Regions from separate parts of the Rhizobium sp. 768_B6_N1_8 genome, predicted to be linked through region 2. Evidence: riboswitches for the same ligand, from Rfam matches in the RefSeq annotation. Region 2 holds a riboswitch; each other region holds the start of a gene.
The links. Region 2 has a riboswitch for cobalamin ahead of metE (5-methyltetrahydropteroyltriglutamate--homocysteine S-methyltransferase). Riboswitches for the same ligand answer to the same signal wherever they lie in the genome.
Positions count from the first base shown of each region.

Region 1: another riboswitch for cobalamin. It lies ahead of cobU (bifunctional adenosylcobinamide kinase/adenosylcobinamide-phosphate guanylyltransferase); the one in region 2 lies ahead of metE (5-methyltetrahydropteroyltriglutamate--homocysteine S-methyltransferase).
Region 3: another riboswitch for cobalamin. It lies ahead of AB8B33_RS13130 (ABC transporter substrate-binding protein); the one in region 2 lies ahead of metE (5-methyltetrahydropteroyltriglutamate--homocysteine S-methyltransferase).

Region 1 is NZ_JBPWPV010000001.1:2,683,542-2,686,810, reverse strand. It holds gene AB8B33_RS13875 (chloride channel protein) at 1-788, opposite strand, end outside; cobalamin riboswitch at 996-1,390, shown strand; gene cobU (bifunctional adenosylcobinamide kinase/adenosylcobinamide-phosphate guanylyltransferase) at 1,743-2,267, shown strand; gene cobW (cobalamin biosynthesis protein CobW) at 2,272-3,269, shown strand, end outside.
Region 2 is NZ_JBPWPV010000001.1:3,954,938-3,958,206, reverse strand. It holds gene AB8B33_RS20215 (heavy metal translocating P-type ATPase) at 1-1,319, shown strand, start outside; cobalamin riboswitch at 1,360-1,565, shown strand; gene metE (5-methyltetrahydropteroyltriglutamate--homocysteine S-methyltransferase) at 1,673-3,269, shown strand, end outside.
Region 3 is NZ_JBPWPV010000001.1:2,538,093-2,541,361, forward strand. It holds gene AB8B33_RS13115 (ATP-dependent Clp protease proteolytic subunit) at 1-453, shown strand, start outside; gene AB8B33_RS13120 (hypothetical protein) at 484-942, opposite strand; gene AB8B33_RS13125 (YidB family protein) at 1,024-1,368, opposite strand; cobalamin riboswitch at 1,506-1,775, shown strand; gene AB8B33_RS13130 (ABC transporter substrate-binding protein) at 1,953-2,984, shown strand; gene AB8B33_RS13135 (FecCD family ABC transporter permease) at 2,996-3,269, shown strand, end outside.

The DNA.
Region 1 (3,269 bases), 1.3 Mb from region 2:
ATGCCGATGCCGGCGCAGAAGGCGCCAAGGGCGATCGCCGGCACGTAATCGGCGGGCTGGACAGCGCCGAAGCTGCCGACATCGATGATGAAATCGCTGCCGGATAGCAGCCGGGCGACCAGTGTAGCGACGAGGGCCGCGACGACGACGGGCGTCAGCGAGACGATGGTGTAGGTGCCGATGATCAGCTCGAAGGCATAGAAGGCGCCCGTCAGCGGTGCATTGAAGGCGGCGGCGATGGCGCCGGCCGCGCCGCAGCCGACGAGGACGCGCATGTCGGAGCGGCGCAGCTGCAGCTTCAGGCCGAATTTCGAAGCGATGCCGGCTGCAAGCTGCGTATAGCCGGCCTCCAGACCGACGGACGCGCCGAAGCCGTTGGAAACGAGGTTCTGGATGGCGACGAGGATGCTGTCCGTCAGCGACAGGCGGCCGCCATGCAAGGCATTGGCCTCGATCGGGTCGACCATCGGCTTCTTGCGCCATCTGGCGAGAATGAAGATCAACAGGCCGAGCAGCATGCCGCCGGCAACCGGGGCCGTCATCAGCAGGAACTTGCTGTCGATCTGCGAGGCGCTGAGCCTCGTCGTGCCGTCTATGCCGAAGATCAGCCTGTGCATCTCTTCCGAGACATAGCTCATGGCGGTGACCGCAAGCCCCGAGGCGATACCGACGAGCGCGCCGGCAAAGACCATGCCCATTTCGCTGTGGCGGATAAGCGCGCGCAGGCGTCCCGGATCAAAGACGGTGCCGAGAGGGCCGAGGCGGCGAATATCCATTCGGGAGAGCATCATGGGGAAACTAGGCGGCAGGAGTGGGGGTCAAGGGCGGAGCCGGCATCCGCATGAGCGGCAATTGCGGCAAAATACCGACTGCGCCGTAAAGTTTTTGTGACGTAAACCTTTGATTAAAGACGATAATATCGGTAGTGTAAGTCGAGATGATCTCTGTGTGCACCCAGTGCGCCGATTGACATGCCCGGGGCGGAAGCCTAACCATGAATTGACATAATGGATGGTTCCGGATCGGCCTTACGCCTTCCGGATGAAAAGGGAATGTGACGGGGCGGACCCAAGCCGGGCGCCTTCATCACAGCCGACCCCGCGACTGTAGAGCAGTCAGGGTCTTCCGTCCGGTATTTTAGCCGTTGCGCTGACAGCCTCGCATTCTGCAGGCGGGCAAGGCGGTATAAGTGCCGGAAAAGCCACTGGAATGCATCGTGATCAGCCGGGGCAGGACGCCTCTATTTCTACGAATCGTCCGCCTTTTCACGAGAAGCAGCCGGGAAGGCGAGGCGGATCCGCTGGCACGATCAGGGGCGACCGGAAACGGTCTGCCCCTGTCGCGGCCGCTAACTGCGAGCCAGGAGACCTGCCATCCGTGCCGGGCATAATGCCCATACTGGGCCGTTTGCCCGCTGCCAGCACGGAGGTTGTCTTGGCTGAAGGATTTGATTCAGCGCTGCCTCTGGTGGTGCATGTGAAAGGTGTCGGTTCGGTACCTCCTGATGGGATGCGTCTGGCGCCTGTTGGTGGACGTTACCCGGCGCGCACTTTCCTCTCCTCCCTCATTCCTGTGCTTGTCACAGGAATCCAGCCACGGCGCGTCCGCGCAGTGAGTGAATCTACGCCGTCGTTGAGTGAGTCTCTCGTGCCCAAGGACTTGGGCACGCTGGATCCCTGTGACAAGCACAGGGATGAGGGAAGTGGGTGGAGCCGCGCCTTCGCTCCAAGGGCGGCCGTGGCATGACCAAGAGCCTTCTCAACGCCACCTTCATCCTTGGCGGCGCCCGCTCCGGCAAATCCCGCTTCGCCGAAAACCTCGTCACCACAAGCGGCCTCGACCACCACTACATCGCCACAGGCCGCGCCTGGGATGACGAAATGCAGGCGCGTATCGACCAGCACAAGGCCGACCGCGGCCCCTCCTGGACCACGCATGAGGAACCGCTCGACCTTACCGAGCGCCTTGCGGCAATCGACGGCGAGGGCAGGGCTGTTCTCGTTGATTGCCTGACGCTGTGGCTCACCAATCTGATGATGGAGGGGCGCGATATCGCCGCCCAGTCCGCCGCCCTTGCCGCCTTTCTACCGCAGGCAAAGGCGCGGCTCGTCATCGTTTCCAATGAAGTCGGCCTCGGCATCGTGCCTGAGAACCGCATGGCGCGGGATTTTCGCGACCATGCCGGCCGGCTGCACCAGATGATCGCGGCTGTGGCCGACGACGTGTATTTTATCGCGGCAGGTCTGCCGCTGAAAATGAAGGGTTAAATCCATGCAGCAGAAAATTCCCGCGACCGTCATCACTGGCTTCCTCGGTGCGGGCAAGACGACAATGATCCGCAACCTGCTCACCAATGCCGGCGGCAAGAAGATTGCGCTCATCATCAACGAGTTCGGCGATCTCGGCGTCGATGGCGATGTGCTGAAGGGCTGCGGGGCGGAGAATTGCACCGAGGACGATATTATCGAGCTCACCAATGGCTGCATCTGCTGCACGGTCGCCGACGATTTCATTCCGACCATGACCAAGCTTCTGGAGCGCGAGCAGCGCCCGGACCATATCGTCATCGAAACTTCAGGCCTTGCCTTGCCACAGCCGCTGGTCGCCGCCTTCAACTGGCCGGACATCAGAAGCGAAGTCACCGTTGACGGCGTCATCACCGTGGTCGACAGCGCCGCTGTTGCCGCAGGGCGTTTTGCCGATGACCATGATGCTGTCGATGCACGCCGGGTCGAGGATGAATCGCTCGATCATGAAAGCCCGATCGAGGAGCTCTTCGAGGATCAGCTGACCTGCGCTGATCTGATCGTGCTCAACAAGACCGACCTGATCGACGCTGACGGCCTTGGCCGTGTGAAAAGCGAAGTCGCCTCGCGCATCGCCCGCAAGCCTGTGATGATCGAGGCCAGGAATGGCGAGGTGCCGGCAAGCGTGCTGCTCGGCCTCGGCATCGGCACGGAAGACGATATCGTCAACCGCAAGTCCCATCACGAGCTGGAGCATGAGGACGGTACGCCGCACGATCACGACGAATTCGACAGTTTCGTCGTCGAGCTCGGCGCTATCGCCGATACATCAGGTTTCGTCGAGAAGCTGAAGGGCATTATCGCCGAGCATGACGTGCTGCGTCTCAAGGGCTTCATCGATGTCTCCGGCAAGCCGATGCGCCTGCAGCTGCAGGCCGTGGGTGCCCGCATCGACCAGTATTTCGACCGCGCCTGGACGCCGGGCGAAGCCCGCACCACGCGCCTCGTCGTCATCGGCCTGCA
Region 2 (3,269 bases):
AGATGGTCTTCGCCGGCACGGTCAATGGCGATGCGGCGCTGCGCGTCCGTGTCACGGCCGCTGCCGAGGACAATACGATTGCCCGCGTCGTCAAGCTGGTGGAGGAAGCCCAGGAATCGAAGGCGCCGACGGAGCGCTTCATCGATCGCTTCTCCCGCTATTATACGCCTGGTGTCGTCGTCGTGGCGGCTCTGGTCGCCGTTTTGCCGCCGTTGCTGATGGGCGGGGCATGGGGCGAATGGGTCTACAAGGGTCTCGCAATCCTGCTGATCGGCTGCCCCTGCGCGCTGGTCATTTCCACACCGGCGGCGATTGCCGCGTCGCTTTCGGCGGGCGCGCGCCGCGGTCTGCTGATGAAGGGCGGGGCGGTTCTGGAATCGCTCGGCAAGGTGACGGCCGTTGCCTTCGACAAGACCGGTACGCTGACCGAAGGCAAACCACAGGTCACCGATATAATTTCTTACGGACGCACCGAGGCAGAGGTACTTTCGCGCGCTGCCGTTCTGGAGCAAGGCTCCAGCCATCCGCTGGCGCTGGCAATTCTCAATCGCGCCAAGGCTGATGGAGTACCCGTGCCGCCGGCTTTCGAAGTCGAAGCGCTTCCCGGCAAGGGCATGACCGGCAAGGTGGGTGGGGAGACGCTCGATCTCCTGTCGCCGCCGGCTGCGCGCGAGCGCGGGGCGCTGAATGCGGAGCAGGACGAACAGGTCGCGGTGCTGAACGGCGCGGGCAAGAGCGTCTCGGTGCTGCTCGTCAATGGTGTCGCCGCCGGTCTCATCGCCATGCGCGACGAACCTCGTGAAGACGCAAAGAGCGGGCTTGCGACGCTGAAGGCAGCTGGCGTGCGCGCCATCATGCTGACCGGCGACAACAAGCGCACGGCGGCAGCCGTTGCCGGCGATCTCGGCATCGACTGGCGCGGCGAACTCCTGCCGCAGGACAAGCAGCGCATTGTTGGCGAACTGAAGAAGGAAGGTCTGTTCGTCGCCAAGGTGGGTGACGGCATTAATGACGCGCCGGCACTTGCCGCTGCCGATGTCGGCATCGCCATGGGCGGCGGCACCGACGTGGCGCTGGAGACGGCGGATGCGGCTGTGCTGCATGGGCGTGTCGGCGACGTAGCCCGGATGATCGACCTTTCGAAGCGGACGATGCGCAATATCTTTCAGAACATCACCATCGCGCTCGGGCTGAAGGCCGTGTTCCTGGTTACCACCATCATCGGCATCACCGGCCTGTGGCCGGCGATCCTCGCCGATACGGGTGCGACCGTGCTGGTGACGATGAATGCACTTCGGCTTCTTCAGATAAAGACATAAAGATTTCTTTATATCATATTGACGTTGCGATGCGGCGGGTGCATGCTTGCCGGATCGTTGGTTCTTGGGATCTGTTGATCCCAAGCTAAGAGGGAATTCGGTGCGGCCATCGCCAAGACCGAAGCTGCCCCCGCAACTGTAAGCGGATAGACACCGTCCTTCGACGTCACTGGGAAGACGCCCGGGAAGACTGGACGATGTCGATGACCCGCAAGCCAGGAGACCTGCCGCGATAGATAACGTCCACGGGCGGGGTGTCCCGGTGTGCCGCTTGCGCGAGACGGCATTCCCATGGCCGTATCTCGTCGATGCGTTGCGCCGCAGCCTTGCCCATAACCTTCGGGGTAAGGAAAATGACTATCAAGACTGCAAATCTCGGCTTTCCCAGGATCGGAAAGCATCGCGAACTCAAATTCGCACTGGAGAGCTACTGGGCCGGCAAATCCGATGCCGGCGCGCTTCTCGATGTCGCGAAGCGGCTGCGGGCGGAAAACTGGCTCCTGCAGAAGCAGAAGGGGATCGACGTCATCCCCTCGAACGATTTCTCGCTTTACGACCATGTGCTCGACACGGCGGTCATGGTCGGCGCCATTCCCGCCGCCTATGGCTGGAAGGGCGGGCAAGTTTCTCTCGACACCTATTTCGCGATGGCGCGCGGCTCCACCGGCGAAGAGGCGCATGTCGATTGCGGCCATCAGCACCATCACGGGCATGGCGCGCCGGCGCTCGAAATGACGAAATGGTTCGACACGAACTACCACTACATGGTGCCGGAACTCGGCCCCGATCAGACCTTTGCCCTGACGGCGAACAAGCCACTTGATGCCTTCGTCGAGGCCAAGACACTTGGCATCCATACCCGGCCGGTCATCCTCGGTCCGGTTACCTTCCTGAAACTCGCCAAGGGAAGCGAAGAAGGTTTTGCGCCGATTGACCTGCTTGCACGCTTGTTGCCTGTTTATACAAAAGTACTGGCAGAACTTCGTGCAGCCGGTGTCGACTGGGTGCAGATCGACGAACCTTGCTTCGTGCTCGATCTTTCACAGGAAGAGCAGGCAGCACTGCAGCATACCTATCGTGCGCTGCATGAATTGGTGCCCGACCTGAAGATCATGGTCGCCACCTATTTCGGCGCGATCGGCGACAATCTGCCGACGGCGCTCTCGCTCCCGGTTGCCGGCCTGCATGTCGATCTCGTTCGCGCTCCACAGCAGATCGATGCCCTTTTCAAGGCACCCAGCGATCTGACATTTTCGCTTGGCGTCATCGACGGGCGCAATATCTGGAAGGCAGACCTTGCGGCGATCCGGGAGAGGATCGAGCCGCTTGTCCAGCACTTTGGTGCGGACCGGCTACAGATCGCGCCGTCCTGCTCGCTGCTGCACGTGCCGATCGATCTGGAACTGGAGAGCGGGCTGGATGGTGAGCTGAAATCATGGCTCGCCTTCGCTGCCCAGAAGCTTGAGGAGATCGCAGCGCTCGGCGATGCCGGCAAGGCCTCCCAGGTGATTGCGGCAGCCTCGCAGGCCGTTGCATCGCGCGCCGCATCTACGCGCGTACATGATCTGAAGGTCAGACAGCGGGTTGCCGCGATCGACGAGGCGATGAAGACACGCAGCAGCGATTTTGCCGAGCGGACCGGACTGCAGGAGCGTAAGCTTCGCCTGCCGCTGTTCCCGACGACGACGATCGGCTCCTTCCCGCAGACATCAGATGTTCGAAAGTCCCGCTCCGCTTTCACCAAGGGCACGATCAGCGAGGCGGATTATGATGCCTTTCTGAAAAAGGAGACCGAAGCGGCGATCCGCTGGCAGGAGGAAATCGGCCTCGACGTGCTTGTCCACGGCGAATTCGAACGCAATGACATGGTGCAGTATTTCGGTGAGCAGCTTTCCGGCTTCGCCTTCACTCAACATGCCTGGGTGCAGAGCTATGGCTCCCGTTACGTCC
Region 3 (3,269 bases), 1.4 Mb from region 2:
GCAGAAAATCCCAAGAAGCCGATCAACCTCTACATCAATTCGCCGGGCGGCGTCGTGACCAGCGGTTTTGCCATGTACGACACGATGCGTTTCATCCGCGCGCCGGTGCACACGCTCTGCATGGGAACGGCCCGCTCGATGGGCTCCTTCCTGCTGATGGCCGGCCAGCCGGGAGAGCGATATGCCCTTCCGAATGCCAGCATCCTCATCCACCAGCCCCTCGGCGGCTTCCAGGGCCAGGCGTCCGATATGCTCATTCATGCCGAGGAAATCAGGAAGACGAAGCAGCTCATGACCAGCCTCTATGCCGAGCATTGCGGGCGATCCTATGAAGAGTTCGAGCAGGCGATGGATCGGGACCGCTTCATGAGGGCTGAAGAGGCCCTGGAATGGGGGCTGATCGACCGCATCCTGACGGATCGAGAGGATGTGGCAGAGGTAGGAGCGCAATAGCCATGCGCCCCGCCCTCGCCAGCCTAAACCTCAGCTACCGGCCTTCAATGCCGTATTGCAAAGGCTCCAATAGCCGCCGCCCTTCTGGATCCATTTCAGATCGTTGAGCGTGCCGGCATCCTTGTTGGCATGATAGCTGTCGACGCAGGTATGCAGCCGGCCCTTGGCAGGCGTTTCGCTGGCGTATTTCTTGTCGATCGCCTTCGGCATGGTCACGCCCTTGGGGGCCTTGACCGTCGGCTTTGCGGGCTCCTTGTCCGTCGTTGCGGCCACTGCCTTGTCATCGGCAGCATCTTCGGCGGCCGCATCCGCGCCACAGAACTTCGCCCGGAAGTCGTTCCACTTCATGTCCTTGGCCGAACCATCGGCCTTGGCCGTCTGATATTTGGCGCTGCATTCCTTCATGGTCAGCGCGGAGGCCGGAGAAACGAAGAAGGCGGCGGCAATCAACGCTCCGGCGGAAGCGGGCACAAGCAATCTCGCAATCATGGGATATCCTCGTGTTGGGGGCAGTTCACGGCATGCACGTCTTTGGGGCCCCAAATCTTTGAGACCCCAAGTCTTTGAAGCCTATGAAACGGTTCCATTGGGCGTTGCCGCATCGACGGCTTTCGGCAGATGCTCGGCAAGCAGCTTGGACACATCATCGGCATTGACGCCGAACTTGGCGGCGAGATCGCGCAGCTGATCGGACGACAAGGCCGCCTGGATCTGTTCCGCCGATACGGGAAGATTGTGGCCGGTGCCGATCCAGGATGAGACCTGCTCGCCGAGGCCCGCCGAATTGAGCTGGGAAACGATGCCCTGCAGCCCTCCGGCATTGTCGAATATTCTGGTTGCAACCGCGACGTAATCGACCTGCCTGCCGGCAAGCACATCAGAGAGAACACCGCCTAAACCGTCGAAAATACTCATGGTTGCTCCTCCACCCATCAGCGGATTCTACATTAGCATGAGGTAAAATTTCTGTCATTCCGGATTTGCGAAACGACAGCCTTCCCTCCGCAAACAATACTTCTCGCTGGCCCTGCTTGACGTTGCCCATGGTGACGTCCTAAGTCGGGGGAGACGGTTCCCCGAGGAGAACTTCGAGGGGATTAATAGGGAACACGGTGCGGACGACCCAAAAGGGACCAAGACCGTGGCTGCCCCCGCAACTGTAAGCGGATTGCCGGTTATATCCGGAATGAATGCCTCGTCGTTCATTCCAGGACATCACCGGCGAGCTGGTCACTCCAAGTGCCACTGCGCGCAAGCGCGGGAAGGCAGATGACCGGCTGACATCCGCGAGCCAGGAGACCTGCCGTCAATCGCAATCCAATCAGCCAGGCGGGGATGCCTGGACAAGGAGCAGATATGATTGACCTTATTTCCTGCCGCTTGCCGCACGCGATCCGTCCCGATTGGACCACCCGCCGCTAGCCCTCCTCCACGTTTGGCTCACGCATCTGCGCGCGCCGGCGTCTGCTGGCCCTTTTCCTTCCGATCGAGAGTTTCCAATGCGCCAGATTATTCCAGGCTTTTCCCTTGCGTTCGGGCTCGCCAGCCTTTGCCTGGCCGACCTTGCAGCACCCGCCTTCGCCGCCACCCAATATCCCCTCACCCTCAGCAATTGCGGCCAGCAAGTCACCTTCGAGAAGGCACCGGCCAAGATCGTTTCGATCGGCCAGGGCATGACCGAAGTGCTCCTCTCGCTCGGCCTTGCCGACAAGATCGCCGGCACCGCCGTCTGGGTCGGCCCGGTCCTGCCGCAATATGCCGAGGCCAACAGCAAGATCAGACGCCTGGCCGACAACGACCCGAGCTTCGAATCCGTCGTCGGTGCCGAGCCCGATCTGGTGGCTGCCGAATTCGAATGGCATGTCGGCGCCCAAGGCTCCGTCGGCAAGCGCGAGCAATTCAAAGACCTCGGCATCAACACCTATATCGCGCCGGCCGATTGCGTCGCCAAGATCAACACCGATGGCGGAGACGGCGTGCGCAAGGAGCTGTTCACGATGGACCTGATCTATCAGGAAATCGCCGAACTCTCCGAAATCTTCGACGTGAAGGACCGGGGCGATAAACTGATCGCCGACCTGAAGAAGCGCGAGGCCGCGGCCGTTGCCTCCGTTTCAGGCGCGGCAGCCAAGAACCTGCCCGTCGTCTTCTGGTTCTCCAGCAAGGAGGTGAAAGGCGATGCCTTCATCGCCGGCAAGAACAGCGCGCCGGCCTATATCCTGAAGACGCTCGGCGCAAAGAACGTCGTGACGACTGAAGAGGAATGGCCCCTCGTCGGCTGGGAAACGATTGCGCAGGCCAATCCCGCCGTCATCGTCATCGCCACCATGGACCGCCGCCGCTATGCCGCCGACGATCCCAAGGTGAAGGTGGATTTCCTGGAAAACGATCCGGTCACAAGGGAGCTCGATGCCGTCAAAAACAAGCGCTTCATCATGATGGACGCGCAGTCGATGAACCCGACGATCCGCACGATCGACGGCATCGAAATCCTGGCAAAGGGCATCGCCGCCTCCGGTCTGGCGCAGTGAGCCAGGCTGCCTTGCCACAGAGGAAATGGTGGGCGCTTGCCGCGCTCACCATCGCCGCCTTCCTCCTGCTCGGCCTGATGGTCAGCCTCGCCGTATCGATCGGCGAGATATCGATCCCGCTCGCCACCACGGCAAAGGCGGTTTCCAACCGCCTGTTCGGCACGGCATTCGAACTCAGCCGCATCCACCAGGGCATTGTCTGGGATTACCGCCTCAGCCGCGCGCTGGTGGCGGCAAGCGCCGGGGCGTCGCTCGCGCTTTGCGGCGTGGTGCTGCAGGCCCTGC